DNA from 2 places in the Faecalibacterium sp. An58 genome. Region 1 is predicted to be linked to the other one. Evidence: riboswitches for the same ligand, from Rfam matches in the RefSeq annotation. Region 1 holds a riboswitch; the other holds the start of a gene.
What was found. A riboswitch is a leader RNA that binds a small molecule or an ion and turns the genes downstream of it on or off. The one in region 1 is predicted to bind cyclic di-GMP.
Positions count from the first base shown of each region.

Region 1 (15,497 bases):
CGCTATCCAGCCCGGGCTGCAAGGAGGAGGCTATGTCCAATATCACCAAAAAAGCGCTGGAGGCATCCCTGAAAAAGATGATGCTGAAAAAGCCGCTGGCCAAGATCACCATACGGGACATCACCGACGACTGCGGCATCAGCCGCATGACCTTTTACTACCACTTCCAGGACATCTACGACCTGATCGAATGGTCCTGCATCGAGGACGCCACCCAGGCATTGCAGGGCAAAAAGACCTATGACACCTGGAGCGAGGGCCTGCTGCAGGTCTTTGAGGCCGTGCTGGAAAACAAGCCCTTTGTGATGAACGCCTACCGCTGCATCAGCCGGGAGCAGATGGAGAATTTCCTGTTCCGGATGACCTACGGCCTGATCCGCGGCGTGGTGGACGAAAAGAGCCAGGGCGTCCCCATCACCGAGGAGCAGAAAGCCTTCATCGCCGGCTTTTACAAGTACAGCTTTGTGGGCCTGATGCTGGACTGGATCAAGCGCGGCATGACCCAGGACTACCGCCTCCTGGTCCAGGATATCACCCTGACGGTCCAGGGCAGCGTCTCCCTTGCCATCCAGAATTTCGCCCAGGCCGGCCGCTGACGGCCCGTCCGCCGCGCCTTTTGGCCCGGAACGGGCCTGCGCCCCCTTACAAACCCGCCCCGGTGTGCAGTTTTTGCGCACCGGGGCTTTTCTGCCCATAGCACCCCGCCGTCCTTTTATGCTACCATTCAGGCAACACCTACACATCACCCGGAAAGGACGGTCTATCTTATGTCGAACCATCTCTCCAAGCTCACCGCAGCCGCAGCCCTGGGGGCCGCCGGAGCCGGCACCGCCGTGCTGCTGCGCCGGAAATACCAACAGCAGCAGCGGGCCTGCGCAGTCCGCCAGGCCCGGCAGCTGGCCGGCTACCGCAACACCGAGCGGGGCAAACAGCACAAAAACGCCAAGGGCATCTACTACACCAGCGGCAACTACGAGGCCTTTGCACGGCCCGAAAAGCCCGCCGGGGTGGAGGACAAGCAGGCCTGGATCGTGGGCAGCGGCCTGGCCGCCCTGGCCGCCGCCTGCTTCCTGGTGCGGGACGGCCAGATGCCGGGGGACCACATCCACATCCTGGAGGCCATGGACGTGGCCGGCGGGGCCTGTGACGGCATCTTCGACCCCACCCGGGGCTACATCATGCGGGGCGGCCGGGAAATGGAGGACCACTTCGAGTGCCTGTGGGACCTGTTCCGCTCCATCCCCTCCCTCGAGAAGCCGGGGGCCTCGGTTCTGGACGAATTCTACTGGCTGAACAAGCACGACCCCAACTACTCCCTCTGCCGGGCCACCGTCCGCCGGGGGCAGGACGCCCACACCGACGGCCGGTTCAACCTGAGCCAGAAGGGCTGCATGGAGATCGTCAAGCTGTTCATGACCCCCGACCAGGACCTCTACGACAAGACCATCGAGGACGTCTTTGACGACGAGGTGTTCCAGTCCACCTTCTGGCTGTACTGGCGCACCATGTTCGCCTTTGAGAACTGGCACAGCGCCCTGGAAATGAAGCTCTATTTCCAGCGGTTCATCCACCACATCGCCGGTCTGCCCGATTTCAGCGCCCTCAAATTCACCCGCTACAACCAGTACGAGTCCCTGATCCTCCCCATGCAGAAATACCTGGAGGACGCCGGGGTGGACTTCCGCTTTGGGGTGGAGGTGACCAACGTGCTGTTTGAGCACCGGGACGGCAAAAAGACGGCCACCGCCCTGGAATGCCGCTGCGACGGCAAGGAGCAGGGGATCCCCCTGACCGAGAACGACCTGGTCTTTGTCACCAATGGCAGCTGCACCGAGGGCACCATCTACGGCGACCAGGACCACGCCCCCAACGGGGACGCCGAGGTGCGCACCAGCGGCTGCTGGAGCCTGTGGAAAAACATCGCCCGGCAGGACCCCGCCTTTGGCCATCCCGAGAAATTCTGCTCCGACATCTCCAAGACCAACTGGGAGTCGGCCACCATCACCACCCTGGACGGCCGCATCCTGCCCTACATCGAGGCCATCTGCCAGCGGGACCCCCGCTCGGGCCGTGTGGTTACCGGCGGCATCGTCAGCTGCCAGGACTCCAGCTGGCTGCTCAGCTGGACCATCAACCGCCAGGGCCAGTTCAAAGAGCAGGACCCCGGCAAGGTCTGCGTCTGGGTCTACGGCCTGTTCACCGATGTGCCCGGGGACTACATCCAAAAGCCCATGAAGGACTGCACCGGCTGTGAGATCACCCAGGAGTGGCTCTACCACATCGGGGTGCCGGTGGACCAGATCCCCCAGCTGGCTGCCCACAGCGCCGTCTGCGTCCCCACCATGATGCCCTATATCACCGCTTTCTTTATGCCCCGCGCCAAGGGGGACCGCCCCGACGTCATCCCCGACGGCTGCGTCAATTTTGCCTTCCTGGGCCAGTTTGCCGACACCCCCCGGGATACGGTGTTCACCACCGAATACTCGGTGCGCACCGCCATGGAGGCCGTCTACGGCCTGCTGGGAGTGGACCGCGGCGTGCCCGAGGTCTGGGGCAGCGTCTACGACATCCGCACCCTGCTGGAGAGCACCGTCTGTCTGATGGACGGGCGCAGCCCGCTGGACGCCCTGCCCGGGCCGGTCCAGATGGCCGCAAAGCCTCTGCTGCGTCTGGTGCAGGGTACCGTGGCCGAACAGCTGCTGCGCCGCTACAACATCCTGCGGCCCGGCATGATGGAATAAGCCACACAAAAAGCCCCCCGGCCGCGGTCAGGCCGAGGGGCTGTCCTGGTACCAGGGCCGGTCCTTACTGGAACCAGAAGCCCTTATAATCGTACTTGAAGGTGCGGTAGCCCTGCATGGTGCACTCGTAGGCATACTGGCGGATCAAATTGCCCTGGCTGTCGTATTCGCCATACACCATGGCCACGCCGCTGTTGACCGCCCAGTGCCCGGTGTCCGGGTTGAGGGTAGCGTTGGACACGATGCTGGAATAGGGCACCGGGAAGGAGTCCACCAGCTCCACCGTGCCTGCGTTTTCGTCGATGCGGTAGGTGTAGCTGTAACTGGCGTCCCCGTTCCCGCCGTACATCTCGGTGCTGACCGTGTCGGGCAGGTCGGGCTGGTAGCCGTCGCTGCGGGAGGACAGAGCCCAATAGTTGTTGTTGAACATCCGCAGGTAGCACACCCCTTCTTCTTCCGCGGGGGCGTATTCGACGCTGTGCTGGCCGTACTGCCATGTAAAGTCGTTCACCGGCTCCAGGCAGTATTCTTCATAGCCGGTGCCCTCCCAGAAGGCGGGATCGCCGCAGAACCAGTCGATGGCCGCCTGGCCATGGACGTCCCCTACCTTAATGGCGGTGGAGGTCTCCCGGGAGGAGACCACCAGGCTGTCGCTGTCGGGCAGGTACTGGATGGTGTTCAGGTGGATCCAGTCCTGCTCCCCTGCCTGCCAGAAGAAGGGATCGGTGGCGCCGATGGGCCGGGTCTGGCTGTGGTAGTCCGCCATCAGGTCCTTGAAGTCCAGCAGCAGATCCACCTCGCCGCTGGCCAGGTCCACTTCCACCACCAGGTCTTCCACATCCACCGCGCCGGTCTGCTCCACCAGAGCCACCACCGTGCCGTCCCGGCCATAGTTGATGTCGTGATGCAGTTCATACTCGCCCAGAGGGTACACCTGTTCCACCTCGCCCAGCCCGTTGATCCGGGCCAGCTTGTTGGCCGACACGCAGGTGACGATCTCATCCCCATAGGTCAGGATGCGGTCCATGCCAAAGCCTTCCAGCACCATCTCATAGCGCATGACGCCGGCGTTGTCGAACAGGAACCCGTATCCCAGATGGCCGTTGGTGCGCATCATGGTGAACAGGCCCTCGTCCAGCGGCTCGGTACTCGTCCCGTCGGTCACCTCCAGGACGGTGTCGTAGCCGGAATAGGGCTCGGGCATCTCGATGGTGAAGCGGACGGTCTGCCGGACGTTGCCCCAGCTGCCCCGCAGTGTCATGGTGACCTCGTTCACCTCACCGGGCACCAGGCCGATCATCTGGAACTCATGCCGGGTGGAATACTCCCGGCCCGAGCTGTCGGCGGCGACGGCGGTGAAATCCGGGATGCGCTCATCCTCCACCCGGATGGTATACTCCACCTGGGTGGGGAAATCCGTCTCAAAATACAGATACAGACCATTGGCACCGGTGCCGAAGGGATTCAGCACCGCCAGAGGGGTCTCTGCGGTCCAGTTGAGGTTCTGGGTGGTCTGGCCCTTGTCCAGCACAGCCCGGATCCGCTGCTGGACGGCAGTGTCATAATAAGTAAAACCTTCCTGGTCGATGTCGGTGGGGACCAGCTGCAGCACCGTGATGCTGGCATCCGCCGAGGCGGTGCGGATCTCGATCTGGTGTTCTTCCTCCACGCCGATCAGATCTCCCACATCCACGGCCCAGCCGTCCCGTATGGCAGTCTCCTGGGAGGTGAACCACTTGCCCACGGCCGGCGCCACGACGGGCACCAGGGCCGCTATGGCCAGCAGCACCGCCAGCACTACCACAATGGGTATCCAAATGCGCCTTTTCTTTTTTGGTTTTGTATTCATCTGCATCTATCCTTTCTGGATCGCCAAATCTTTCAGAAACCGGCGCCCCGCGCTGCCGCCGGGCGCCCAAAACCATCCTAAGTATAGCACTCCATTTTTGCAACGGTATGGCCAAAACCTATATTTTACGTTGCCCATGCCACCAAAGACCGGAAAATCTTCCCAAAGCTCCCTTTTGATCCTGGCGGGCCGTTTTTGGGGACAGACAGGGTTTGACTTCCCCCGCAGAGCGTGTTATGATTCCTCTGGCACATTCGCCTTTGCAGGGAGGGTTACGCATTGAATGATAAAAAAACGGTATTGACCAGGCTCTTTTTCTCTACGCTGTATCTCAGCGCCTTCACATTTGGGGGCGGCTATGTGATCGTCACCTTGCTCAAGAAAAAATTTGTGGACGAATACCACTGGATCGGCGAGGACGAGATGCTGGATCTGGTGGCCATCGCCCAATCCGCCCCGGGCGCCATCGCGGTGAACGGGGCCATCGTGGTGGGCTACAAGCTGGCAGGGATGCTGGGGGCCGTGGTGGCCATCGTGGCCACCATCATCCCGCCTTTCCTCATCATCTCGGTGATCTCGGTCTTTTATGAGGCTTTCCGGCACAACTTCATCGTCAGCCAGATGCTGGCGGGGATGCAGGCCGGGGTGGGGGCCGTCATCGCCTCGGTGGTGTGGGAGATGGGGGCGGACGTGGTCCACAGCAGAAGCGCCTCCTCCATGGCCATCATGGCGGGGGCCTTTGCGGCCACCTGCTTCCTGGGGGTCAATGTGGTGGCGGTGGTGCTGGTGTGCGCCGGCATCGGCGTGCTGCGGGTCCTGCTGGCCCGCCGGAAAGGGGGCGCAGGGCAATGATCTACCTTCAGCTGTTTCTGAGCTTTTTGCAGATCGGGCTGTTCAGCTTTGGGGGCGGCTATGCGGCCATTCCCCTGATCCAGGGCCAGATCGTGGACCAGCACGGCTGGCTGAGCATGGCCGAATTCACCGACCTGATCACCATTTCCCAGATGACCCCCGGCCCCATCGCCATCAACTCGGCTACTTTTGTGGGCATCAAGATCGCGGGGCTGCCGGGGGCGGCCGTAGCCACCCTCGGGTGCATCCTGCCCTCCTGCGTCATCGTCACCCTCATCGCCAGGCTCTACCTCAAGTATCGCAACCTGGTGGTTCTACAAGGTGTATTGGGTTCCCTGCGGCCTGCGGTGGTGGCCATGATCGCCTCGGCGGGCATTTCCATCCTGGTCACCGCCTTTTGGGGCTCCTCGGCCATCTCCCTTGCCTCCACCCAGTGGGTGATGGCAGCCATCTTCGCGCTGTGCGTTTTCCTGCTCATGAAGTGCAAGCTGGACCCCATCCTTGTCATGGTGCTGGCGGGGGTGCTCAAGCTGGTTACGGCGGCTCTGGGCCTCTCCTGACCGCTTTCCGGAGCGCGGGGCCTCCCATTTTTATACAAACAGCATTACGTCATACAGCATACAACCATTCGTATAGCATCATTTTACGATTTCCCGCAAAAAAGGACCGCTGCACAACGGCTTTCGTTCTGCAGCGGTCCCTTTCTTTTTATTTTTCCAGCACGCCGGCAGCCAGGTATACCTCCCGCAGCTGGTCGTAGGCTTTTTTGGAGCTGCTGCGGCGGGCCTGGCCGATCTTATACCGCTCCTGCGCCACGATCCGGACGGCCCGGACAGCCCAGTAGGCGGGCAGCAGCCAGGGCGCCTTTTCCAGGCGGGGGTACCGCTTATGCAGCACCTCGGCGGAGGGGAAGCACTGGCGCAGCACCTCCCGGGGCATATTGTGCAGATAGGTTCTCTGGCCTCTCTGCTGTACCTGCAGGGCCCGCTGCACCTCCCGGCCCCCGTGTACCCCTGCGTTGACGAGGTAGTCCACCACCAGTGCGGCGTCCCGGTCCAGGGCGGGGGTACCCGTCCCGTCAAAGCAGGCGTTGGCGATCCGCTCCATCTGGCGGGCGAAGGCGGTCATGTGCACCGCTTCCAGCTGGCTGCGGATGCGGGCGGCATCCAGGGGCAGCCGCTGCTGACGGAACACATAGATATCCGCCAGAAAGCGGATGCCCACCCCCGAGCCGGTGAAGTGCTTGCGGAAGTGCAGCAGGCTGTGGACATAAAAGTCCTCCATCCCCATGCGGTAGATGTGCTTTTTGCCCGGCAGCAGGTTCTCCGGGTCCCACAGCCTCTGTTCCTTCTGCTCGACCCAGGCGGCCTCGTCCGCCGGCAGGCTGCGCCGGTCGGTGGCGCACTGGTGCAGCTCCACATACATGAAGGGCAGCTTCCAGTATCCATCGTGGAATCTCTTTTCGGTGTCGTCGTAGACATAGTCCCGGGCTTCCATCCAGGTCCGCATCCGTCCGCTGTCCATCTGCCGGATCACCACATCCAGGTCCGCCATGCTGCGCATCAGCGGGTCGGGATAAAAAGTGCGCGTGATCCAGCCCTTTATGGGCATACAGTCGATGCCCTCCTGCTCAAAGCTGTCCAGCAGGGCCTGGATCTCATATTCCTGCATGACCCCCAGCTGGATCATCTTTTCATAGGGGCGCTTCATGCTCTGCTGCAAAGGCGCCCAGGCCGCGCCCTTCTGGTTTTTGAGCACCGGGTAGATCATGCTCACCAGGCTCTGCCGCAAGATCAGATCCTCCAGCTTCTGGGTGCTGCACCCTGCGGGCCAGGGCAGCTGCGCCTGCCAGTCCTGGTGCAGGGCAGCCCGCATCAGAGCCAGCAGCAGTCCCGTTTCATTGAGATGCTTCAAATCCTCCTCGTTCCTTTCATACCCTCATCCGTGCTTCGGCTTGCTCTTGCCGCCGGCTTTCCGGCCGGTCTTTTTGGTGCCGTTCAGCTTTTCCAGCAGGGCGTTCTTCCGCTCGGCCCGCCGGGCTTCCTCGTCCGGCTCGGGGGCGGGCTGGGGCGCGGCAGGCGGGGCCTGTTCCGGCTCGGGGGCAGCGCCCACGGTCTGGTACACCTGCTGTTCCTCCTTCACCTCGGGCTCCTGCACCGGGGCGGCTTCGGGCTGTTCTTGGGGACGGTCGGTCGGTTCCGGTTCATCCTGTGCCGGAGCGTCCTCCTGGGGCTGTTTCCAGCTGCCCTCGGCGCCCATCTGGAGCAGCGCGTCGATGGCCTCGTCGTCCGACAGCACCTTATCCTTGCCGTCCTGGTCGCCGATCAGCTCATCCAGCACACTGCGGGGCTCCTCCGGAGCCTGGCCGGGGGTGGACCAGCCCGCGTCGCTCTGCTGGGGAATGGCCGGGCGCTGCTCGTCGGCCTCCATGGCCGTATCCGCCGGGGGCGGAGGCGGGGGCGACTGCCACGAGCGGAAGCCCCGCATCTGCTTGGAAGCGTTGACGATGCAGCCCAGGATCCGGATGCCCGACTTATCCAGCTTGTCGATGGCCTCCTGGATGGCGGGCATGGGCACCGTGTCGTAGCGGATGACCATCAGCGCCGCCTCGGCGATCTCGTTCAGACGCAGCACGTCCGAGGACTGGCCGATGGAGGGCGTATCGACGATGATGTACTCATAATGGGGGATCATCTGTTTGAGGAACTCGAACAGGGCGCCGTCCAGGTTGACCGCGTTGCGCTCCAGCACGGCGGGCAGCAGATCCAGATACCCCGTCAGGGACACCACCGCATCCTGTACGGTGGCCTCCCCTTTATACAGCGCGTTCAGGGTGCGGTTGTAGTCCACCGTCTGGAGGAACATCCCGCCCAGGCTGGGATTGCGCAGGTTGAGGTCCACCAGCAGCACATGGCGCTCCAGGTTGGAGATCTGTACCGCCAGGTTGGCCGCAACGGTGCTCTTGCCCTCACCATCCTCCGCGGAGGTGATATAGAAGCAGTGGTTCTTGTTTTTGCCGCTGAGGCGGTTGCAGAGGATGTATGCCGCGGCGGCAAAGTTCTGTTCGATGGAGGAGTTGCCCGTGGGCTCGCTGCTCAGCAGCTCCTTGGTGCTCTGGAAATAGGGCACATCCCGGGGGATGATGCCCAGCATCTCCAGTCCCAGGGTATCCTCCACGCTCTTGGGATCCATCAGGGTGGGCCGCACCAGGAATTCGATGCCTACGATGCCCAGGCCCAGCACCAGGCCGATCAGGCCGGTGATCCACCACCGGATGCTGACGTATCCGCCGCCGCCCGGGGTGAAGTAGGCCGCGGGCGCGTCGATCTCCATCAGGGAGCCCTGCATCAGGGTCAGGGGCATCATCCGGCGTGTGACGTTCAGGATGGAATTCATCAGTTCCACGCCGGCGTCGGCGTTGGTCCACCAGAGGGTCATCTCCAGGATCTGGGTGTCGTTGTAGCGCCGGATGCTCAGGTTGCTGGCCACATCCTGGGGCGTCACCGAGATCACCTCGGCCTCGTCGATGGCGGCGCTCAGCACCCGGTAGCTGGTCATCAGATAGGCGGTGGCCTCGGTCATATCCTCGGCCAGGTTGAAATCGTGGCCGCCGGTGGTGGCGTCCTCTGAGGTCACAGCCACCGAACAGTAGATCTCATAGCTGGTGTAATTGCCCCGCACAAAGGAGATGCTGTTCAGCACAAAGCCGATGACAAATCCCAGCACCGTCAGTCCCACCAGCAGTTTCCACCGCTTGAGGAGGGTACTCAGCAGATCCCCGATCCGGATCTCGTCTTGATTCATATCCGTTCACCTCCGTCCTTTCTGCCTGTCAATGCTTGGGCGCAGGGGGTGTTTCCTTCTCCTGCTTTTCCTTGGGGGGCTCCTCCTGCTTTTTCCTGCGGGCCTCCTCGTGTTTGCGGGCGGCCAGCCGGATCAGGAACACCATCAGGACGATGACCCCCGCCGTCAGCAGGGCCGCCAGCACCAGAGCCACGACGCTGCGCAGGGTGAACAGCGAGATGGTCCAGGTCTGCACGCTGGCCGTATCGGTCACGCGGAAGGTGTATCTCTGCTCCGCATCGCCGTTGTGCAGGATGTAGTAATCCCCCTCGGGCAGGTCGGTCAGCACCAGGTCCTGGCCGTCGGAGGTCCAGGATTCCAGCATATTGTCCTGGCTGTCGTACAGGGCAAACTGCTGGTCCAGGGTGTTGGTGCGCAGCACCGCGTCCACCGGGTGGATCACCACCCGCAGCACACGGTTGGTGATCTCCAGCTGAGCGCTGCTCTCGCCGTTGACCCGGCCGTCCGCCGTCACCACCATTTCATAGGTGTCACTGTCCGGCCGGTAGTCCCCCACCGTCTGGCTCTGCTGGATGGTGTAGGTGACGCCTTTTTCCAGGTTGGTCAGCACGGCGTTGCCGGCACTGTCGGTGGTCAGCTGCTGGGTGAGGCCGGTGCGCTGGTTGGTGACGGTGAAGCGCGCTCCGCCGATGTTCTGGTCGGCGTACAGCTCATCCGCCACGTGCAGCACGATCTGGGTCTTTTCGGCCTCCACCTCGTGCACCTCGGGCAGCGCGCCGGTCCTTTGCTCCACCTCGGCGGTGAAGGTCTCGGTCATCGAGGCGTAGTACTCGGGCGCTCCCACCTGCTGCACCGTATAGGCGCCCAGGTACAGCTCGTCGCTCTCCCCGTAGCCCTCCTCGTCGCAGTAGATGGTATCCACCACCTGGCCGGTGGTGTAGCGCACCGTGCCGTCCATGGTGATGATGTTCTCCGCCGCGATCACCCAGAAGGTGCCGCCGCCCACCGGCAGCTGGGTGTCGGCGTCGTTCATCTGGATCCGGATGATGTTTTTGGCCGGGGACAGGCGGATCTGCACCACATAGGGCTCGGGCCAGTCGAACAGCTCATTGACATCAAAGTAGGTATCCGCCGCCAGGTCATAGCCTTCCGGCGCGTTCAGTTCGTGGAAATAATAGTTCCCCTGCCAGATCTTTTCGGGCAGATAGAAGGTGCCGTCCTCCCGGGTGGCGTACAGCCGGTAAGAGATCTTTTCGGGGTAATAGGTGTTCAGGATCTGGAGGGAACCCTCCTGCAGGTGGGTGATGTCGGTGCGGTACAGCTCAAAGCGGATGTTTTCCTCCTGGATGGGGCGGTCGGTCTCCGCGTCCACCAGTTCCACATACACCGCCGACTTGACCCCTTCGTCGGGGTAGGCTCCTCCGCCGCCGGCGACGATCTCCTCCTCGTCGTCGCCACCGCCGCCGTCCCAGTCATCCCAGTTCCAGCCGCCGTCCCAGTCGTCCCAGCTGTCGCCCTCCCATTCGTCCCCGTTGGGGTAGCTGGAAGCGCCGCTGGAGGCGCCGTAGTCCTCCAGATAACCGGTGTAGTCGCTGAGGATGTACAGGCCCAGCAGTGCGATGACCAGGATCAGCACGAATACCAGGCCGCTCATCATATCGGTAGCGGGCTGCCAGAAATTGTATCTGGAATCTCCCCGTCTCTTTCTGGGCCTCATCGATTCTGCCCCACTTTCAGCATCTTCTCAAACTCCTGCACCGACAAAGGCTGGGAGAAGAAGTATCCCTGGCCTTCGGTGCAGCCGCACTTGCGCAGCATGGTCAGCTGCTCCATGCTCTCGATCCCTTCGGCCAGAAGGTTCAGATGCAGGGTCTTGGCCTGTTCAAACACCGGGGGCAGGGCCTCGGGCTTGCCGTCCAGCCCTTCGCTGCGCAGGTCCAGCTTGAGCTGGTCGGTGCTCATCTGTCCCACGCTGCTCAGCTTGATGTAATCCCCGTTGAAGCCGTCCAAAATGACCCGGAAGCCCGCCTGCTGCAGCCGGGCCACCACGTCGGTCAGCACGCCGTAGGCTTCCAGATAGGCGTGCTCCGAGATATCGATCTCCAGGTATTTGGGCGGGATGCGGTACTTTTTGAGCATATCCAAAAAGAAGTCCGCCACATCCATGGCCAGCACGTCGGTCTTGGTGACGTTCACCGACACCGGCACCGGGTGCAGCCCGCCGTTGATCCAGATGCGCACCTGCTGGCACACCTTTTCCCATATGTACTGGTCCAGCTTGGTGATGTAGCCGTTGCCCTCCAGCACAGGGATGAACACCGCCGGCGAGATCACGCCCAGAGCGGGGTGGTTCCAGCGCACCAAAGCCTCCGCCCCGATCACCTTGCGGGTGTTCAGCTCATACCGGGGCTGGAGGAAGAATACGAACTCGTTGCGCTTCAGGCCGTCCAGGATCTGGGGCATCAGGATCTGCTCGTTGCCCGACGGGCGGCTCGCCGCCGCTCCGACCATGGTGCTGCGCTTGGGCAGCCGCTCCAGCAGCTCCACGATCTGCCGGGACTCCCGCCGGTCGCTGTAACGGCTCTGTTCCTCGGTGGTGGGGATGATGGTCTTGTGGAACTCCTCCAGGAACAGGGACATCTCCCGGTTCATGACATTGCGCAGGATATTGTTGGCGATGTTGAACAGGATGGACAGGATGACGCCGGCGATGGAGGTATAGAAGGCGGTATTGATGCCCGAAAGGATGTTCTCCACGCTGTTCAAAGCCGCGTCCACCGTGGTGAAGCTGACCCCCTGCAGGCCCATCAGCAGGCCGATGAAGGTGCCCAAGATGCCCAGGCCGGTCATAACGCCGGGGATCTGGGCCGCCACGCTCTGCCAGCTGTACAGCCCCAGCACGTCCTCGTTCATACTGTCATCCAGGTCGCTGACGATCAGGCCGCTGTCCCGCTGCTGGCGCACCTTCTCGCGGTATTCTTGGAACAGCAGGTCCAGCCGCTTCTGGCGGAAGAACCGGTCGATCTGGAACGCCGCGATCCAGGCGGAGTTGCCCTCCGAGCTGGCCGCCTGGGCGATGTTCTCCTGCCCGTTGCGCAGGCCGTTGGTGAATGAGATCACCGGCGCCAGGCAATAGATGCTGCCCAAAACGGAAATGATGCACATTCCCCCGACGACGATCAAGGACAACAGATCGGGGGAATAACCCGCCAGCAGCAGACTGCTGACGATGATCACAACAATGAACAGATACGAAAGTCGTCTCACGACGTCGTCCACCTCCTGCAACATACCCCGGCCCTGGCGGGCAAGGCCTTTCACCAAAAAACAAAATGGCCGCAATCCAGACAAGAATTGCGGCCGAACCACCTTTCGCCGCATCTCCAGTCCCGCTTGATCTGCGTCGTTTAAGGCTTCCAACTTTGCGTCCCCACATTTCTATGGGTTTGCCAAAACGATATCCAATTTATGGGTGCACCATTGTGCTTATTCCTGAAAACATTTTATAATGTCATTTCTTTTTTGTCAAGCGGTTGGAAGCGTTTCCTGCATCTCATTTCAGAAATATACATTTTCCGAGAACTTTATGCATGGTTCCGGCCCTCGGGGGCCATCTCCACCTGCCGGTCGCAGATGGACAGGGCCGCAGGCCGGTGGGTGATGATCAGCACGGTCTTTTGGGTCATCCGGCGCAGGTTGGTCAGCAGCTTCTGTTCGGTGTCCTCGTCCAACGAGCTGGTGCACTCATCCAGGATCAAAATGGGGCGCTCCGAAAACACCGCACGGGCAATGGCGATCCGCTGCATCTGCCCTTCGGACAGGCCGCTGCCGTGTTCGCCCAGGGCGGTGTCCAGGCCGTGTTCCAGCTCCCGTACAAAGCCGTCGGCGCAGGCCACCTCCAAAGCACGCCACAGCCGCTGTTCCTGGCGCATGGCGGCCGGCTCCCCAAAGGCCACGATCTCCCGGATGGTGCCGCTCATCAGCTGATTGCCCTGGGGTACATAGGCAAACAGCCCCCGCCATGCCGCTGTCAGCGGGTACTCCGCCGGGCCGGCGGCGGTCCTGGCCTTGAGGTAGCGCTGCCCTTTATCCAGGGGATACAGGCACATGAGCAGCTTGAGCAGGGTGCTCTTGCCGCAGCCGGAATGGCCGGTAAAGGCCACATACTCCCCCTTGCGCACCTCCAGGTCCAGCCCGTCGATGACGGCCAGCCGCTCCGAGACGTGGCTTTCCCCCTCAAAGGTGCGGTAGGAGAAGCTGGCGCCCCGCACGCCCAGGCTCTCAAAGGATTCCCGATAGAAGCGGGCGATCTCCCGGGCGGGGACCGGCGCCTCTCCGCCGTCATCGGGGTAAGCTTCAGCCTCCATCAGCCGCTCGGCGCTGGCGGTCATGGCATAGTATTGGGGCACCACTCCGGTGATGCCCGCCACCGGGGACTGCACTTGTCCCACCAGCTGCAGCACCGCCGCAAAGGTGCCGTATGAGATGGTCCCCTGCATGATCCCATAGCCGCAGTAGACCGCCGCCAGCAGATACCCGCCGTTGACGATCCCTCCAAAGCCGAAATAGCACAGATTGGAAAAATGGTTGCGCCGCAGCCGGGCGGCCTTGTGGGCCTCCATCTTTTGGGCGGCCTGCCGGCCGGTGCGCTCCTCCATGGCAAAAACATGGACGATCATCATACTTTCCAGCCGCTCCTGCAGGAAGGACAGTACCGCCCCGCTGGCCTCCTGGATCTGCTTGTGCAGCCGCTTGAGGACCTTTCGCAGCAGGGTGGTCACCGCCAGCACCGCCAGCCCGGCCGGCAGCACGACATAGACAAAGGCGGGCTGCAGGTACAGCAGCATCCCCAGTGCCCCCGCCAGCCGGGCCAGCATCCCTGCCAGCCCCGGCAGGATGTTCACCAGGCCGTTTGCCACCACCACCGTATCCGACGTCAACCGGGACACCCACTCCCCCGAATGCTTGGCCTTTACGGTGGCAAAGTCCTTGTGCAGCAGGCAGTCGAACAGCCGGCTTTTCAGCCGGTTTTCCACGGTGGCCCGGGTCCACTCGGCCAGCAGGCTTCCCAGTGCGTCCAGGATCATCTGCGCCAGAGTCAGTCCGGCCAGCAGCACGGCCGCCCACACGAAGGTGCGCATCCGCCCTGCCGCCGCCCCGTCGATCATCTCCCGAAACAGCATGGCATAGGCCACCCCGCTGGCCCCCAGGGCCGCTTCCATCAGCATCAGGCCCGCAACACAGCCTCTGTATTTTCCGGCCACCCGCCACAGCCACCGTGCAGCCCCCTGGCTGCGCCTGTTGTGGTTTTGCTCCATGCCCCGTCCCCTACCTTATTATAGTGTGTTCTGTGCAGCGCCGTATTTGGCTTCGGCTTCGTCCGCCACTTGCCGGATACGGTCTACATAGCCGCCTTTCCACAGCAGGCACATAGTACGGTCGCAGCCCATGAGCTGGCGGTTTCCGTCCAATAATGCCGTTGCCCGGCACCCGCCGCCGCACTTATAGCGATACTGGCAGGCGTTGCACTCTGCATTTTCTGCAAGAAGGTCCCTGATGCGCCCGTTCACAAACTGCATATAATAGCTGTCGCTCAGGCCCTGCTTCAGACCAATGTCCTGCACCAGCGGGAATTTTTCCTGCTGGGGACTGGCCGTCATGGGCATGCAGGGCAGCAGTCTGCCCTCCGGGGTGATATAGCAGGACATCCGGGCCGCACCGCACATATAGCAGTTCAAGCATTTTTCAGTTCCATCATGAGGTTCTGCAACAATTTTATAGGGCCTATTCCGACCAAGGTCTGCCACATTGCATAGAACCAAACGCTCGATAGGTTGTCCTGCTTGATAATACCAGGTGATATAAGGAATCATCGCTTCGACGAATTCTTGGTCTGTCATGGCATTGCCATCACAGTTGCGGCACCAAAGGTCTGTCATTGCAACATTGCCCACTTTTACATTTTGGACACCGCTTTTTTTCAGTGCTTCGATCGTCTGCGGCAAGGTATCCACATTGCCACGATGAATGCATATTTCAACATCGGTATAAAATCCTCGCTGGCTGCACAAGCGCAGTGCACGCAGCGCTGCTTCCTCTGCACCGGGAACACCCCGCATCCAGTCATGCCAGCCTACCCCATCAAAACTGATGGAAAAAGCAGGTTTTATCCCGCGCTGCTCAAATGCATCCAGAATCGCTTCATGCAACAGCCAGCCGTTTGTATAAATCTTTCCTATTACCATCCCATA
Region 1 is NZ_NFHX01000008.1:7,141-22,637, reverse strand. It holds gene B5G12_RS07180 (TetR/AcrR family transcriptional regulator) at 33-596, shown strand; gene B5G12_RS07175 (oleate hydratase) at 768-2,741, shown strand; gene B5G12_RS07170 (aryl-sulfate sulfotransferase) at 2,806-4,590, opposite strand; gene B5G12_RS07165 (chromate transporter) at 4,870-5,442, shown strand; gene B5G12_RS07160 (chromate transporter) at 5,439-6,002, shown strand; gene B5G12_RS07155 (nucleotidyltransferase family protein) at 6,151-7,356, opposite strand; gene B5G12_RS07150 (polysaccharide biosynthesis tyrosine autokinase) at 7,381-9,246, opposite strand; gene B5G12_RS07145 (MSCRAMM family protein) at 9,275-10,963, opposite strand; gene B5G12_RS07140 (EAL domain-containing protein) at 10,960-12,513, opposite strand; cyclic di-GMP riboswitch class I at 12,599-12,707, opposite strand; gene B5G12_RS07135 (ABC transporter ATP-binding protein) at 12,831-14,564, opposite strand; gene B5G12_RS07130 (radical SAM/SPASM domain-containing protein) at 14,583-15,497, opposite strand, start outside.

Region 2 (15,497 bases), on a different contig from region 1:
GAAAACGGCAAACATGATATGAGATCTTTGGCGAAAAATTCTCTCTATTATGTATAGAATAGCGAAGTCTGCCAGCATCGTGCAATAAAATTCAAAAAAGTTTGAAAAAACGCCGAGTTGCAGCAAAAGCGTTATAAAGTAACATATTTGAGGTAAAGATGCGGCCTGCAGAGAGCCCCGTGCGCATTGCAGGAGCAGAGCATCAAGAGGCAGAAAAATAGATGTTGGCAGTCAGGTCTGGGTACGGTATAGTGATATAAAAATGCTGGATTTGCCCGCCCGGAGGTGGGGGGACTCCGTAGGGCAGGCAGAGGAGGGAGCGCATGGTGTGTTCTGGAATGAACATGGGGGATGAATGTATGAGTGAGAAAATGGAGAACCCGCTGATTTCAGTTATCATTCCTGTTTATAAAGTGGAAAAATGGCTGGAACAATGTGTCGAAAGTGTTCAAAATCAGACCTATCAGAATTTGGAGATCATTCTTGTAGATGATGGTTCCCCCGATCGATGCGGTGAAATCTGTGATCGATTTGCCCGGAAGGATCCCAGGATCAGAGTGATCCATAAGGAAAATGGTGGACTTTCAGATGCGCGAAATTGCGGCTTGGATCTGGCTGGCGGAGAATATATTTGCTTTGTAGATTCCGACGATTATATTGAGCCTGCAATGCTGGAAGTTCTATATCAGGAAATCAAAAAAACATCGGCGTCCATAGCGGTTTGCGATTATGAGTATGCGTACGATGAGCTGGAAGATTGCCTGGAAAATCCGATGAGTAAGAAAAGAGATCTGGAAGAAGAAATCGTTTTGACAGGCCGAGAATTTATATGTCTCAAACAGAGCAAACATAGTATTTGCGTTGTAGCATGGAATAAGCTGTATCAGAAAGAAGTATGGAAAAACGTTCGATTTCCAAAGGGGAAAATTCATGAGGACGAGTTTGTCTTTCACAAAATTATGTATCCGTGTCATCGGATAGTCTGTGTTCCGTATGTCGGATACCATTATCGTTTGCGAAAAAACAGCATCATGAGTTATTGTGTGCAGAAAAACGGAATAATATCTACTGGAGGAAATGAAATCCATGCATGTGAAGCTTTTAGAAACCAGTGTGAGTATTTTGCTCAACAAAATGATGCGGAAATGGTGCGAAGTTGTGAAAATGATTGGAGCGCATATATGCGTCAACGATGGATATATGGAGACCAAAAGAATCGAAAAGAAATTCGAAAAGAGTATATTTCAATTGAACAAGGACTGCTTGAAAAAAACTATATCTCCATAATGACATACATAAGGCGGAGAATACTGTTTTATGCTGAGGCATCACTTGAAGTGCTGTATGGAAGCCTCCTTCGGAAATGCCGAAAAAATTTCCCGACAGTATATTTGACCTTAAAACATATAAAACACAGCGTGAAAAGCATAATAAAATAAATTGCGAAAGATAATGCTATAGTTGCTACTTGCTGGGAAAGGAACTGCTAGGTGTTGTGATAAAGAGTAAAGTGATTTTATCAAATATGTTATGGAAGCTTGCGGAACGCGGCGGATCGCAGATCGTATCTTTTGTGGTTTCAATCATTCTTGCACGACTCCTGGCGCCGGAAGAATTTGGTGTGATTTCACTGATTACGGTTTTGACGAATATTCTGGATATTTTCGTGGATAGCGGCTTTAGCAATGCTTTGATCCAAAAGCAGGAAGTTGGACAAAAAGAATATTCCTCGGTATTTTTCTTTAATATTGGGTTGGGAACGGTATTTTATGCCGGAATGTACGGTTTAGCGCCTGTAATTGCCGATTTTTATGGCCGAAGCTACATGATCCCGTACATTCGAGTGCTTTCGATCACACTGATCATCGGAGGGTTTAATGTTGTTCAGAGGTCGCTGGTAGCAAAGAGGCTGGAGTATAGAAAATTTTTCTACTCTTCACTTGGAGGTACGTTGCTTTCTGCGGTTATTGGAATTGCGATGGCATTGTCTGGATTTGGTGTGTGGGCTTTGATTGCGCGCAATTTGATAGACAAATTCATCGATACGGCGATTCTGTGGTTTACAGTTCGATGGAGGCCGTCTTTATATTTTTCTTTGAAAAAGTTAAAGCCATTGGCGTCATATGGAATCAAATTAATGGGCTCTGGCTTTCTTTATTCCGGTACAAATAATTTGATGAGCCTCGTGATTGGCAAGGTCTTTTCTGCATCTGCCCTGGCATATTATGAAAAGGGAAGACAAATTCCCAATCTGATGGTCGGTAACGTATATTCGGTAGTGCAGGAAGTCTTATTCCCTGTTATGGCTGAGCAACAAAAAAATAAGGAAAGTGTTTGCAAAATCTTAAGACAATCACTTGCGATATCTGCTTACTGTATCTTTCCCTGCTTGATCGGGATCGCAGCCTGCGCAAAACCGATTACTATTGTTTTGTTCACAGAGAAGTGGCTGGATATGGTTCCTTTTCTCCAGCTCTGGTGTCTGTTTTTTATAACCTATTTAGTTGATTCGGCCAACTTACAAGTAATTCAATCGTTGGGGCGCAGTGATATTTTTTTGAAGCTGGAGATCATCAAAGAGATCCTTACAGTCGTTAGCATTTTGGTGACACTGCCTTTTGGCGTATTACCGATGTTGGCACTGTCTGTTTTGGAGCGTCCGATTCATTGGTATATCAATGCGGCTCCATGCAAAAAGCTGATAGGCTACGGGTTTGTTGAAGAGGTAAAAGAACTAAAAAGCATCATACTCTTAAATGGTTTAATGGGTGTGATTGTATGGTGTGTCGGACTTCTGCCACTGGAGACGATTCCGCTGCTTATCGCTCAAGTGATGACAGGAGTGATTGTTTACTTGACGGGTTCCGTCATTTTGAGAGTAGAAACGCTAAAGACAATTATAAAATTGGCAAAAACCCTTTTATGCATTTAAAAAGATAAGAATGATACAAGTGAGGGCTTCTATAAACACAAAAAATGAAACTATTTATTAGATACATTAACTATTGAATCCTACGTTAAAATGTGATAAAATAATGATGAAAGTAAAGGTGACGGCGGGGTGAGCGCGGGCGGGCGAATAAATGCCGCTTGACATCCGCTGGCTGTTCCAGTACAATCAATAAAACCTATACGGGTTTGGGTTTATACAGCAAAAGTGAATCATTTGGCAAACCTGCAGAAATGCAGGGGCGCAAAGCATGAAGCCTTACGTGCGCGGATCGAAAGCGCAGCACAAGGTGGTTCGGCTGCAATTATTCAATGTAAATTGTATAATTGCAGCTTTTTTGTTTGTCTTGGCAGAGGTGACAGGGGGTGAAACAGAATGAGTGCATCTGAGAAGCGTGCCGTGCAGGAGCCGGATGAATATGGCGAATTTGAGACGGTCAGCGGCTTGAAGGAGATCCCAACTTACTGGTTCGACCGGGACCAGCTGCTGTACCGGGACCGGCATTATTGGACAGGGCGCCGGGTGCAGGATGTCTTTTTCTCTCTGTTGGCGTTACTGGTCCTTTGGCCAGTGATGCTGCTCATTGCGCTGGCCATTTGGATCGACAGCCCCGGTGCTAGTCCGGTTTTTGTGCAGGATCGGGTGGGGCGAGATGAAAAGATATTCAAGCTTTACAAGTTTCGCACGATGGTACCGCATGCAGAGGATAAACTGAATGAATTTATATCGCAAAATGAGATGGACGGTCCGGTCTTTAAAATCAAAGATGACCCGCGAATCACACGCGTGGGTAAGTTCCTCCGCAAAACAGGGCTGGATGAATTGCCGCAGCTGATCAATATTTTGCGTGGTGAAATGAGCATTGTTGGACCGCGTCCGCCCCTGCCCCGGGAGGTTGCGCAATATACCCCCTACCAGAAGCAGCGGCTTTATGTGACGCCGGGGTTGACCTGTTACTGGCAGGTCCAGCCAAACCGCAATGAAATGAGCTTCGATGAATGGATCGAGCTGGATCTGAAATACATAAATGAGCGCAATTTCTGGCTGGATTGGAAGCTTATTTTTCAAACCATATGGACCATTTTGGGAATGTATGGGGTATGATCTGAGTGGCTGTTCAATTATAAATGATTTCGGTGCTTTGGAAATACAGGTTGAAGATATGCAAAATGATACGAATAAAACAGAAAAGGCGCTTGTCACCGTTGTGATCCCGGTCTATAACGTGGAAAAATATCTGGATCGATGCATAAATAGTGTTGTCAATCAAACCTATACAAACCTTGAAATCATTCTGGTGGATGATGGTTCCCCGGACCGCTGCCCGGAAATGTGCGATGCGTGGGCAAAAAGGGATGCCAGGATCAAAGTGGTCCATAAAAAGAATGAAGGGCTGGGATATGCCAGAAACACCGGCATAGATCATGCGTCAGGGGAATACATTTGCTTTGTGGATTCGGATGACTACATTGCTTTGGATCTGGTAGAGAAGACTTATGCTGCGGCAAAAGAAAAAAATGTGGATATTGTGCTGTATGGCTTTTTTAAAGTCGATCAAGTCGGTAAGATTTGCGGAGAGGTTTGTCCAAATCCAGACAAATGCTATTATGAAGGGGATGAGATCCTGTCCTATGTGCTCCCCAACATGCTTGCAAAAGGCAAAACCAACTTCTTTATGAGTATGAGCGGCGGTCTGTTCTCTTTTGACTTGATAAAAAGGACTGGATGGAGAATGGTTTCGGAGCGGGACATCATATCAGAAGACTGGTTTTCTCTGATGATCCTGTATAGATACGTCAAAAATGTTGCATTTATTCGGGAAGCGCTCTATTATTATTGCGAAAATCCCAAGTCACTGACGCACACATACAGATATGACCGATATGAAAAAGTAAAATATTTTTACGATGCGTCGATTGCAAAATGTAAGGAGCTTGGCTATTCGAATGCGATTCGGTCTGCGGTGTTTGAAGCGTATATCTCGAGCGTGATTGGATCATTGAAGTCGATCGTAGTATCCGACCAGAGCAGACGTGATACATGGAGTGCATTCAAACAGATCCTGAGCGATGAACATCTGCAGAAGGCACTGAAAGATGCGGATCTCAAAAAGGAATATCTGCAGAGGAGAATTTTATGCACTGCAATGAAGAAAAAATGGTATGCGGCCTGTTATATCATGGTTAAGGCGAAAACGATTTGATTCGGTGGATGGATGATGAAGACGATGAAGCAGATAGAGTCAAACAAAAGATCATTTATAAAATCATTGCTATGGTTTTGTATGTACTATTTGTTTTTCTGCAGCTTTTGCATAGACGTTTTGGGCTTGCCCTCTGCTGTTTCATATGGGATAGATTTTATTTTGCTGTTTATTTTGTTCTTTTCCCTTATATCCAGGAGGATATACGATTTCTCGGGACGATATTATACGATTTTTCTGATGTGGACTGGTATCCTTTTTGCCTCAACGCTGGCGGGACTGTTTGTTGTGTACGGCTCGCCGCTGCTCTATCTATGGGGGCTCAGAAATATATTTCGCTATTATATCCTTGTCTGGGCCTGCTCGATCTTTTTGGATTTGACAGATATCCCCCGGATGCTGTCCTATTTCAAGATGGCGTTCGTTATAAATCTGGTTTTGTGTACCATTGAGTATGCAATGGGATACCGCGGCGATAACATTGGGGGAATGTTTGGAACGGCATCTGGATGCAATGGCTATTTGAACCTGTTTTTGATCATCATTGTTGCCATCAGTATGATAGAATATCTCAATAAAGTGAGAAGCATAGGGGAACTGGTGTTTATTCTGCTGGGATCTTTTTATATGATGGCAATAGCGGAACTCAAGGTGTTTGTGTTTGAGTTGGCGGCGATCTCGATTTTGGCCATCCTCCATTCAAAATACAGTGCCAGAGACATTGCGTTGGTGGCACTGGGAATTGTTGGAATTTTTTTGGGGATTGCAATGCTGGGCTATTTCTTTGAGAATTTTGGATTCGATTTCTTCTTTTCGGGAGAGATTTTCGATTATCTGAGCGATAGAGGCTATACAGACTCCGGCGACCTCAACCGGTTCAATGCAGTCCCGGAACTTTACAGAAGGTTTCTTTCTGAAAATGTGGGCGGGATGCTTTTTGGGATAGGACTGGGAAATGCCAGCTATTCCGATGCGTTTTCTTTTTTCAACAGCAGCTTTTATCTGACTTATCAGGACCTGCATTATCAGTGGTTTTCGGATGCACTCGTTTACATTGAGACGGGAGCCATTGGTTTGGTTTTGTTTGAATCCTTTTTTGTGGGCGTATTTTTTGCTTGCAGAAAACTACGGAAAAACAAAGCGTTATGGACGGAGCTGCCAAACCAAGCCGCCATAGAAACAATGGTACAGGTGGCAGGCGTTGTTGCTCTGATGTCCATTTTTGTTTCCGTTTATAATTCGTCGCTGCACACAGACGCCGGCTATATGGTTTACTTCCTGCTTTCTGTGCCGATTGTGATCGACCGGCAGCTTGCGCTCAAGAAAAGCCCGCCGGAGCACAGGGTTCGGCGGTACAAAAGAGTATGACCTGACAAATGATAGGGATTTGTATCCTTCCCCTCCCTTTCCATCTGTGCTATACTTGAGCCAACCAACAAGCCGGGCATCCGGCGGAGAATGGAAAGGATGAGAGACGATGAGCACAGAAACCAGGCACGCGTCGCTGGGTTTTGGCCTGATGCGGCTGCCCAAGCAGGGAGATCAGATCGACGTGGACCAGACCAGCCGGATGGTGGACGCATTTCTGGAGGCGGGGTTCACCTATTTTGACACGGCCTATGTCTACAACGGCAGCGAGGAGGCGGCCCGCCGGGCGCTGGTGGAGCGGCATCCCCGGGACAGCTATACTCTGGCCACCAAGCTGAACGCACGGGTGGCCCGGAGCGAGCAGGATGCAAAGAGCCAGCTGGAACAGAGCCTGGCCCGCACCGGCGCAGGCTATTTTGACTATTACCTGCTGCACGCTGTGCAGGACTCCAATGCCGGGGACTACGACAAGTGGGATCTGTGGGATTTTGCCCGGGAACAGAAGTCGAAGGGGCTGATCCGGCACTATGGCTTCTCGTTCCATGGCACCCCGGCGCTGCTGGACCGCCTGCTGACGCTGCATCCCGACGTGGATCTCGTCCAGCTGCAGATCAACTATGCCGACTGGGATAACCCCGAGGTGACGGCGGGGGAAAACTACCGCATTGCCCGCCGCCACGGCAAGCAGGTGGTCATCATGGAGCCGGTCAAGGGCGGCGCCCTGGCGGACCCGCCCCGGCCGGTCAAGGACCTGTTCGATGCGGCCCGCCCCGGGGCTTCGTATGCGTCCTGGGCGCTGCGGTTTGCAGCCAGCCTGGACGGCGTGCTGGCGGTGCTGTCCGGTATGTCCGACCTGGCCCAGATGCAGGATAACCTGGCCACCTTCACCCGGTTCGCTCCCATGGGTCCGGAGGAGCGGGCGGTCATCGCCCAGGCCCAGCAGATCCTGGCCCGCTCGGCGGCCATCCCCTGCACCGGCTGCGGCTACTGCGTGGAGGGCTGTCCCCGGCAGATCTTGATCCCCAGGATCTTTGCGGCCGCCAACAAGCAGCTGGCCCAGGAGGACCCCGGTTCGGCAAAAGAGGCCTATGCCCGTGCCATCCAGGACCGCGGCAAGGCTTCCGACTGCATCGCCTGCGGTCAGTGCGAGGCTGCCTGCCCCCAGCACCTGCCGGTGATCCAGTGGCTGCACAAGTGCGCTGAGATCCTGGAGTGAATTTTATGTGTGTACCAGCCATCCCCTGCGGGGGATGGCTTTTTTTGCAGACCGGGGGCTTGTTATAAAATCGTCACATTTGGATGGTATAATACACCCTAAAACGGCCATTCCGGCGTTGCCTTTGAGAAAAGGGCATGATATACTCATACTGTATCGCTTGGTTTGCAAGGGGGGATAGGGATGAAGCTGCCGAAACGGCTGGCGGCGGCCGTGTGCGCCGCGGCGCTGCTGGCAGGGTGCGCCCTGCCCGGGACCGAACGGGCCGGCGTGGAGGAGCTGCTGCGCGCGCCCCGGCTGGAAGGAGACTACGGCGAGATCCAGTCCGCTTTGAACCAGTGGCTGGAGGAGAGCGCCCAGCTGAAATATCCCATGAACGGCGAGCTGTTGTCCCCCTTTTTGATGAGCGACTTTGATGGGGACGGCCAGCAGGACGCCGCGGTGCTCTATTCCACGGCCGATACCCCCAACATCTGTCTGGCGGTGCTCCAAAAGGACGCCGAGGGCGTATGGCAGGTGCAGGACGCGGTGGAGGGCCTGACCGAGACGGTGGACACCGTCCGCTTTGCCCGCCTGCAGGAGGGGGGCGCCAACCAGATCGTGGTGGGCTACAACGCCTCCCAGGAGGTCAGCTATCTGGCGGTGTACGCCTATACGGAGGGCAGGATCCAGGCCATCCTGGCGGAGCCCTACGACCAGTACCTGATCGAGGACATCACCGGCACCGGGTATGAGGATCTGGTGCTGATGGGCACCGACGAACAGGGGGCCGACCAGATCAAGCTGCTGATCTCGGACCGGGAAGGCGGCTTCCGGCAGGCGTCGGTGATGGGCCTCTCGCCCGACAAATTCACCGGCTGCGCCTCCCTGGCCGCCGGCATGGGGGCCTATGGGGGCCAGTACCTGGTGCTGGACGGCTGGACCGGGGTGTCCGGCTCCAACCTGGCCTCGGTGCTGCTGCGCTACAACGAGCTGACCCAGCAGATGGAGCCCGCCCGCCAGATCGGGGCCGACGCGCTGTATGAGGCGTCGCTGCGCAATGTGCCCGACCTGACCAGCCGCGATTTGGACCGGGACGGGGTGGTGGAGATCCCCACCCAGCCCGAGGGGGCGGGCCTGATCAATATGAGCCAGGGCCGCCGGATGGATTTTATCCTCTGGATGGATTACACCAGCGCCCAGCCCCGCAAGAGCTTCGGCATCCTGGATGAGGAACTGGGCTTTTACCTGGAGCTGCCGATGGAATGGTACGGCAGCCTGATGCTCACCGACGGGGCCGGCGGCCGGGACGAGGTGGAGCTGCGCAGCCAGGACGGCCAGCAGCTGTATCTCACCCTGCGCATCACCAGCCTGTCCGACCGCACCGCCGGCTGGACGAGGCTGGGCGTGGTGTCCAACCACCTGGTGCAGGCCCAGTTCGGCCCCGATACCGCCGTGGCAGACCCGCTGTACCGGCTGTCCCGCTCGTTCTATCTGTTGTGATATGGAGGGTAACACCGATGGTAAAAGTGCTAGTTGTGGAGGACGAGGCCAGCATCCGCGAAATGATCGCCCTGAACCTGCGCCGCGCCGGCATGGAAGTGCTGGAGGCGGGCAGCGCCGAGGAAGCCCTGGCCCTGCTGGAGCAGGACCCCGGGTGCAGCACGGCCATCCTGGATGTGATGCTGCCGGGGATGAACGGTTTTTCCCTCTGTGAGACCATCCGCCGCTCCAACCAGAAGATCGGCATCATCATCCTCAGCGCCAAGGGGCAGGAACAGGACAAGATCCGGGGGCTGTCCATCGGGGCGGACGACTATATGACCAAACCCTTCTCGGTCAGCGAACTGCTGGCCCGGGTGGAAGCCCTCTGCCGCCGGGTGGGGCGCAGCGCCGGCGAATCGAACGACGGTCCCACCACCCTGGTCAGCGGCGATTTTATCCTGGACGAGAACCGCCGCCTGCTGCTCAAGGCGGGCCGGCCCATCGAATTGACCCAGGTGGAGTTCCAGATCATGGAGCTGTTTTTCCGCAGCCCCGGCACCGCCCTCAGCCGGGAGCGGATCCTGAAAGGGGTGTGGGGGGAGAACTACTTCGGGGACGTCAAGATCGTGGATGTGAACATCCGCCGCCTGCGGATGAAGATCGAGGACGAGCCCTCCCATCCGGCCCATATCCTGACGGTGTGGGGCTATGGCTACCGCTGGGAGGAGTGACGCGCCCGGATGATGAAACGCCTGAAACGCAAACGACACCCCGGGACCGCCGGCCTGCACAGCGGCATCACCCGCCGCTGGATCCGGGGCAGCCTGCTGGTGACCGTGCTGCTGCTGGTGGTGATCGAGGGGATGTTCCTGTACAGCACCACCCGCAGTTATTACGACGGGGTGCAGCAGAGCATGTACCAGCGCTTTTCCTCCATCAGCGGCCAGCTGAAGGTCTATGGCGGGGACACCGCCCGCCGGACGGCGGCCAACCGCAGCCTGGCTCTGCGCCGGATGGTGGAACAGTTTTCGGACAAAGACAAATACGAGTTCATGCTGCTGGACGGCCAGGGCAGCGTGATCGCCAGTACCAGCGGCACCAGCGCCGCCGGCATCATCAGCGCCCGGGACTTTGAAGAGGCCCAGACCTCCGCCGACGGCTACGGCACCGCGGTCTACACCACCTCCACCGGGGAGCTGGTGATGTCGGTGTGCTGTCTGGTGCCCTATGCTGCCGAGGAGATATCGGCCATGCGGATGGTGACCAGCCTGTCCCTGGTGCGCCAGCAGCTGCTCAACACCGTTCTGCTGAGCCTGCTGGTGGCGGGGGCGGCGCTGGGCTTTGCGGTGACCTCGGGCCTGTACTTCGTGCGCAGCATCGTGGTGCCGCTGGGCCAGGTGGAGCGGGCCGCCGCCGACATCGCCCGGGGGGACCTGGGGGTCCGCCTGCCCGAGACCGATCCTCCGCGGGACGAGATGGACCGGCTGCGGGGCAGCATCAACCGGATGGCCCGGGGCCTGGCCGAGACCGAAAAGATGAAAAACGAGTTCATCTCCTCGGTGTCCCATGAGCTGCGCACCCCCCTGACCTCCATCCGGGGCTGGGTGGAGACCCTGGAGGCCCTGGACGACCCCCAGGACGCCAACTACCGCAAGGGGCTGGACATCATCCACAGCGAGACGGGGCGCCTGTACAATATGGTGGAGGAGCTGCTGGATTTCAGCCGGCTGCAAAACGGCGGCATCCACATGGAGTGCCGTCCGCTGGACCTGGTGGCCGAGCTGACCGACGCGCTGCTGTTCTGCGAGCCCCGGATCCAGCAGGAGGGGCTGGAACTCTCCTACGCCGAGCCGGAGGAGATGATCCCGGTCTACGCCGACCCCGACCGGCTGCGGCAGGTGTTCATCAATGTGCTGGACAACGCCATCAAATATTCGGCCCCCGGCGGGCGGATCACCGTCAAGCTGTGGGCCGGGGAGTATAAAGCCTTTGTGGAGATCATCGACCAGGGCCGGGGCATCCCGCCGGAGGATATCGGCAGCGTCAAGTCCAAGTTCGTCAAGGGCAGCAACGCGGTGCGGGGCAGCGGCATCGGGCTGGCACTGGTGGATTCCATCATGACGGCCCTGGACGGCACCCTGGACCTGCGCAGCACCCTGGGCAGGGGCACGGTGGTGACCCTGGGCCTGCCGCTCTACCGGCAATAAAAAAGAACGCGAACGTAGGAGTAAAAAGACCAATGAACCATCCCAAAAAAGAATGTTTCAAGACCAGTGTGGGGGGCCAGGCCCTGATGGAAGGCATCATGATGCGGGGCCCCCGGCTGATCTGCTGTGCGGTCCGCCGGCCGGACGGGGAGATCGAGACCAAGACCGACCCGGTGCCGGCGCGCAGACCGTGGATGAAGGTCCCCATTCTGCGGGGGGCCGTGTCCATGATCGAGAGCCTGGTGGTGGGATACCGCTACATGATGTACTCGGCCCAGGTGAGCATGGGGGACGAGTACGACGAGGAAGAGGAAGAGACCGCCTTTGAAAAATGGGTGGGGGAGCATCTGGGCGAAAAGGCCGAAAAGGTGCTGCTCACCGGCGCGGCGGTGGTGGGCGGCCTGGGGGCCATCCTGCTGTTCACCGTGCTGCCCACCCTGGTGGTGGCGGGCATCGGCCATTTCGTGGAGCTGGGCCGCTGGCCCCGGGTGATCATCGAGGGGGTGCTGAAGGTCTGCATCTTCCTGGGCTATATGTTCCTGATCTCCCGGATGAAGGAGATCGAGCGGGTGTTCCGCTACCACGGGGCGGAGCACAAGACCATCGCCTGCTACGAGGCCGGCGACCCCCTGACGGTGGAGAACGTCCGCAAATACACCCGGTTCCATCCCCGGTGCGGCACCAGCTTTCTGATCCTGGTGGTCATCATCAGCGTGTTCCTTTACAGCGTGCTGCCCTGGAGCAGCACCGGCCTGCGGGTCCTGCTCAAGCTGCTGCTGCTGCCCCTGGTCATGGGGATCAGCTACGAGCTGCTCAAATGGTGCGGCCGGTCGGACGGCCTGCTCAGCCGCATCGTGCGCCAGCCGGGCCTGTGGGTCCAGCGGCTGACCGTCTTTGAGCCGGATGACAGCATGATCGAGGTGGCCATCCGCGCGGTGACGCCGGTGCTGCCCCAGAGCCCCGAGGAGGGCAGATGGTGACCGCCGGCCAGCCGCCCCGGGAGGCCCTGGCCGCGGTGGAGCGCTGTCTGGAGGCCGCGGGCTGTCCCGACGCCGCCTGCGACGCCCGGGAACTGTTCCGCCTGGCCACGGGCCGGGACCCCCGGCTGTCCGACCGTCCCCTCAGCCCGGAAGAAGCCGGGCGCCTGGAGGAGGCGGCCCGGCGCCGGGCCGGCCGGGAACCGCTGCAATACATCTGCGGGCGGTGGCCGTTCCTGACCTTTGAACTGGCGGTGGGGCCGGGGGTGCTCTGTCCCCGCCCCGACACCGAGGTGGTGGCCGAAGAAGCGGTCCGCCTGCTGGAAGGGGTGAACTGTCCCCGGGTGCTGGACCTCTGCGCCGGCACCGGCTGTCTGGGGCTGGGAGTCAAGGCTCTGCGCCCCGACGCCCAGGTGACCTGCCTGGAGAAAAGCCCCGAGGCTTTGGCCTATCTGCGGCTGAACGCCCGGTGCGCCCTGGCCGGTCCGCCGGAGGCCCCCGGCGGCATGGAGGACCTGCTGGAGCCGGATGCCTTTGCGGAGGCGGAGGCTCTGGCCCGGCTGGGCCTGCCCGGGCTGGAGACGCCTGCCGTCCGGGTGGAGGAGGGGGACCTCTTTGATTACTGGCGGCAGCTTCCGGCGGGACAGCTGGACCTGATCGTGTCCAATCCCCCCTACCTCACCGCCGGCGAGATGGAACACCTGCAGCCCGAAACGGCCCGGGAGCCCGCCATGGCCCTGGCCGCAGGGGAGGACGGTCTGGATTTTTACCGCGCCATCGCGGCGGATTACCGGGCCGCGCTGCGCCCGGGCGGGGCGCTGGTGCTGGAGATCGGCTGGCAGCAGCGCCGGGCCGTCACCGCCCTGCTGGAGGATGCGGGCTGGACCGCCGTCGCCTGCCGCAGGGACTACGGGGGCAACGACCGCTGCATCACGGCCCGGGCCCCCGGCGGAGCGGAGGATGTGCGCTGACTTTACAACTTACTGTTGTAATTCTGCCGATTTGTGTTATACTATAAAGGAAAGAGATCGGGACATGGTCCTGTATTGGAAAACCGGCAAAGGAGCATCAGGGTATGGCTAAAAATCAGAACAACGCAGCGGCGGCCACGGCGGTCAAAAAGACCGAGCCGGACGCCCGGAAGGAAGCGCTTTCCACCGCGCTGGCCCAGATCGAAAAGCAGTTCGGCAAGGGCGCGATCATGAAGCTGGGGGACAACGCCGCCTTGCAGGTGGAGGCCATCTCCACCGGCAGTCTGGGGCTGGATCTGGCGCTGGGCGTGGGCGGCGTGCCCAGAGGGCGGATCATCGAGATCTACGGGCCTGAATCCAGCGGCAAGACCACCCTGGCGCTGCACATCCTGGCGGAAGCCCAGAAAAAGGGGGGCGAGGTGGCCTTCATCGACGTGGAGCACGCCCTGGACCCCAACTACGCCGCCGCGCTGGGGGTGGATATCAACAGCCTGCTGGTCAGCCAGCCCGACACCGGGGAACAGGCCATGGAGATCTGTGAAGCCCTGGTGCGCTCCGGCGCCATCGACGCCATCGTCATCGACTCGGTGGCGGCCATGGTGCCCCGGGCCGAGATCGAGGGCGAGATGGGCGACAGCCATGTGGGCCTGCAGGCCCGCCTGATGAGCCAGGCCATGCGCAAGCTGACGTCGGTGATCGGCAAGACCAACACGGTCTGCGTCTTTATCAACCAGCTGCGCGAAAAGGTGGGCGTCATGTACGGCAACCCCGAGGTCACCACCGGCGGCCGGGCGCTGAAATACTATGCCTCGGTGCGGATCGACGTGCGCCGGGTGGAGGGCCTGAAGGATTCCTCCGGCCAGTTCATCGGCAACCATACCCGGGCCAAGGTGGTCAAGAACAAGGTGGCGCCCCCCTTCCGTGAGGCCGAGTTCGATATCATGTTCGGCAAGGGCATCTCCAAGACCAGCGAGCTGATCGACGTGGGCGTCAAGCTGGGCATCCTCCAAAAGAGCGGCGCCTGGTTCAACTATGGGGACATCCGCCTGGGCCAGGGCCGTGAGAACGCCAAGCAGTTCCTGACGGACAACCCCGAGATCGCAAACGACATCGAAGGGCAGATCCGCGCCAACGCGGACAAGCTCTATTCCACCGGCCGCCGGGGCGCTATGGCCAAGGGCAGCGCTGCGGTAGCCGCCCAGGAGGCCGCCCCCAAGGCCGCCGCCGAGGGCCCGGTGGTCAAGGCGCCCGCCCCCAGCAGCGAGAGCGAGCTGGACATCATGGTGGAGGATTAAGCCATGGCGTGGCAGCGCGGTCCCCGGAAGCCCCGGGAGCTGTCCGCCGACCCGGCCGAGGCCCGTACCCGGGCTCTGGCCCTGCTGGCCGGGCGGGACTATGCTTCCGCCGAGCTGTATGAAAAGCTGTGCGCCCATCACACCCCCGAGGCCGCCGCACAGGCGGTGGCCGGCCTGGTCCAGGCGGGGCTGCTGGACGATGCGCGCTACGCCCTTCTCAAGGCGCGCAGCCTGCAGCGGGCGCGCAAAAGCCGGCTGGCAGCCGCCATGGCCCTGCGGGGCAAGGGCCTGACCGACGAGCAGATCGACGCCGCCCTGGAGGAGGTCTATGCCCCCCGGGAGGACGCGGACCCCGAGCTGGAGGCCGCCTGCGCCCTGGTGGCAGGGCCGTACCGGTCCAAGCTGGCCGCGGGCCGGCGGGACCTGGTGGCCGCCGCGCTGGCCCGGCGGGGCTTTCCCCACCGGGTGATCCGGCAGGCGCTGGACGGGGCCGGCGAGGAATGAAAACAAGAAAGACGAGCGACAACATGAAAATTGCCTGTATATCCCTGGGCTGTCCCAAAAACCAGGTGGACCTGGACGGGATGGTCTACACCCTGCTGGCCGCAGGGCATGAGACGGTGGCCGACATCCAGGACGCCGACATGGTGCTGGTCAATACCTGCGGCTTTATCGAGAGCGCAAAGGAGGAGGCCATCGAGAATATCCTGGAGGCGTGCAGCTATAAGGAGCAGAACCCCGGCCTCAAGGTGGTGGTGACCGGCTGCCTGGCCGAGCGCTACCGCAGCCAGATCCGCGCCGAGATCCCCGAGGTGGACGCGGTGGTGGGCTGCGCCTCCAACCAGA
Region 2 is NZ_NFHX01000020.1:13,700-29,196, forward strand. It holds gene B5G12_RS10790 (glycosyltransferase family 32 protein) at 1-17, shown strand, start outside; gene B5G12_RS10795 (glycosyltransferase family 2 protein) at 360-1,439, shown strand; gene B5G12_RS10800 (lipopolysaccharide biosynthesis protein) at 1,496-2,932, shown strand; cyclic di-GMP riboswitch class I at 3,159-3,256, shown strand; gene B5G12_RS10805 (sugar transferase) at 3,326-4,054, shown strand; gene B5G12_RS10810 (glycosyltransferase family 2 protein) at 4,044-5,153, shown strand; gene B5G12_RS10815 (hypothetical protein) at 5,178-6,521, shown strand; gene B5G12_RS10820 (aldo/keto reductase) at 6,631-7,737, shown strand; gene B5G12_RS10825 (hypothetical protein) at 7,921-9,219, shown strand; gene B5G12_RS10830 (response regulator transcription factor) at 9,237-9,932, shown strand; gene B5G12_RS10835 (sensor histidine kinase) at 9,987-11,408, shown strand; gene B5G12_RS10840 (DUF1385 domain-containing protein) at 11,441-12,388, shown strand; gene B5G12_RS10845 (N5-glutamine methyltransferase family protein) at 12,382-13,356, shown strand; gene recA (recombinase RecA) at 13,461-14,651, shown strand; gene B5G12_RS10855 (regulatory protein RecX) at 14,655-15,155, shown strand; gene rimO (30S ribosomal protein S12 methylthiotransferase RimO) at 15,179-15,497, shown strand, end outside.
Region 2: linked by a shared signal. The riboswitch ahead of B5G12_RS10805 (sugar transferase) and the one ahead of B5G12_RS07140 (EAL domain-containing protein) in region 1 are both predicted to bind cyclic di-GMP.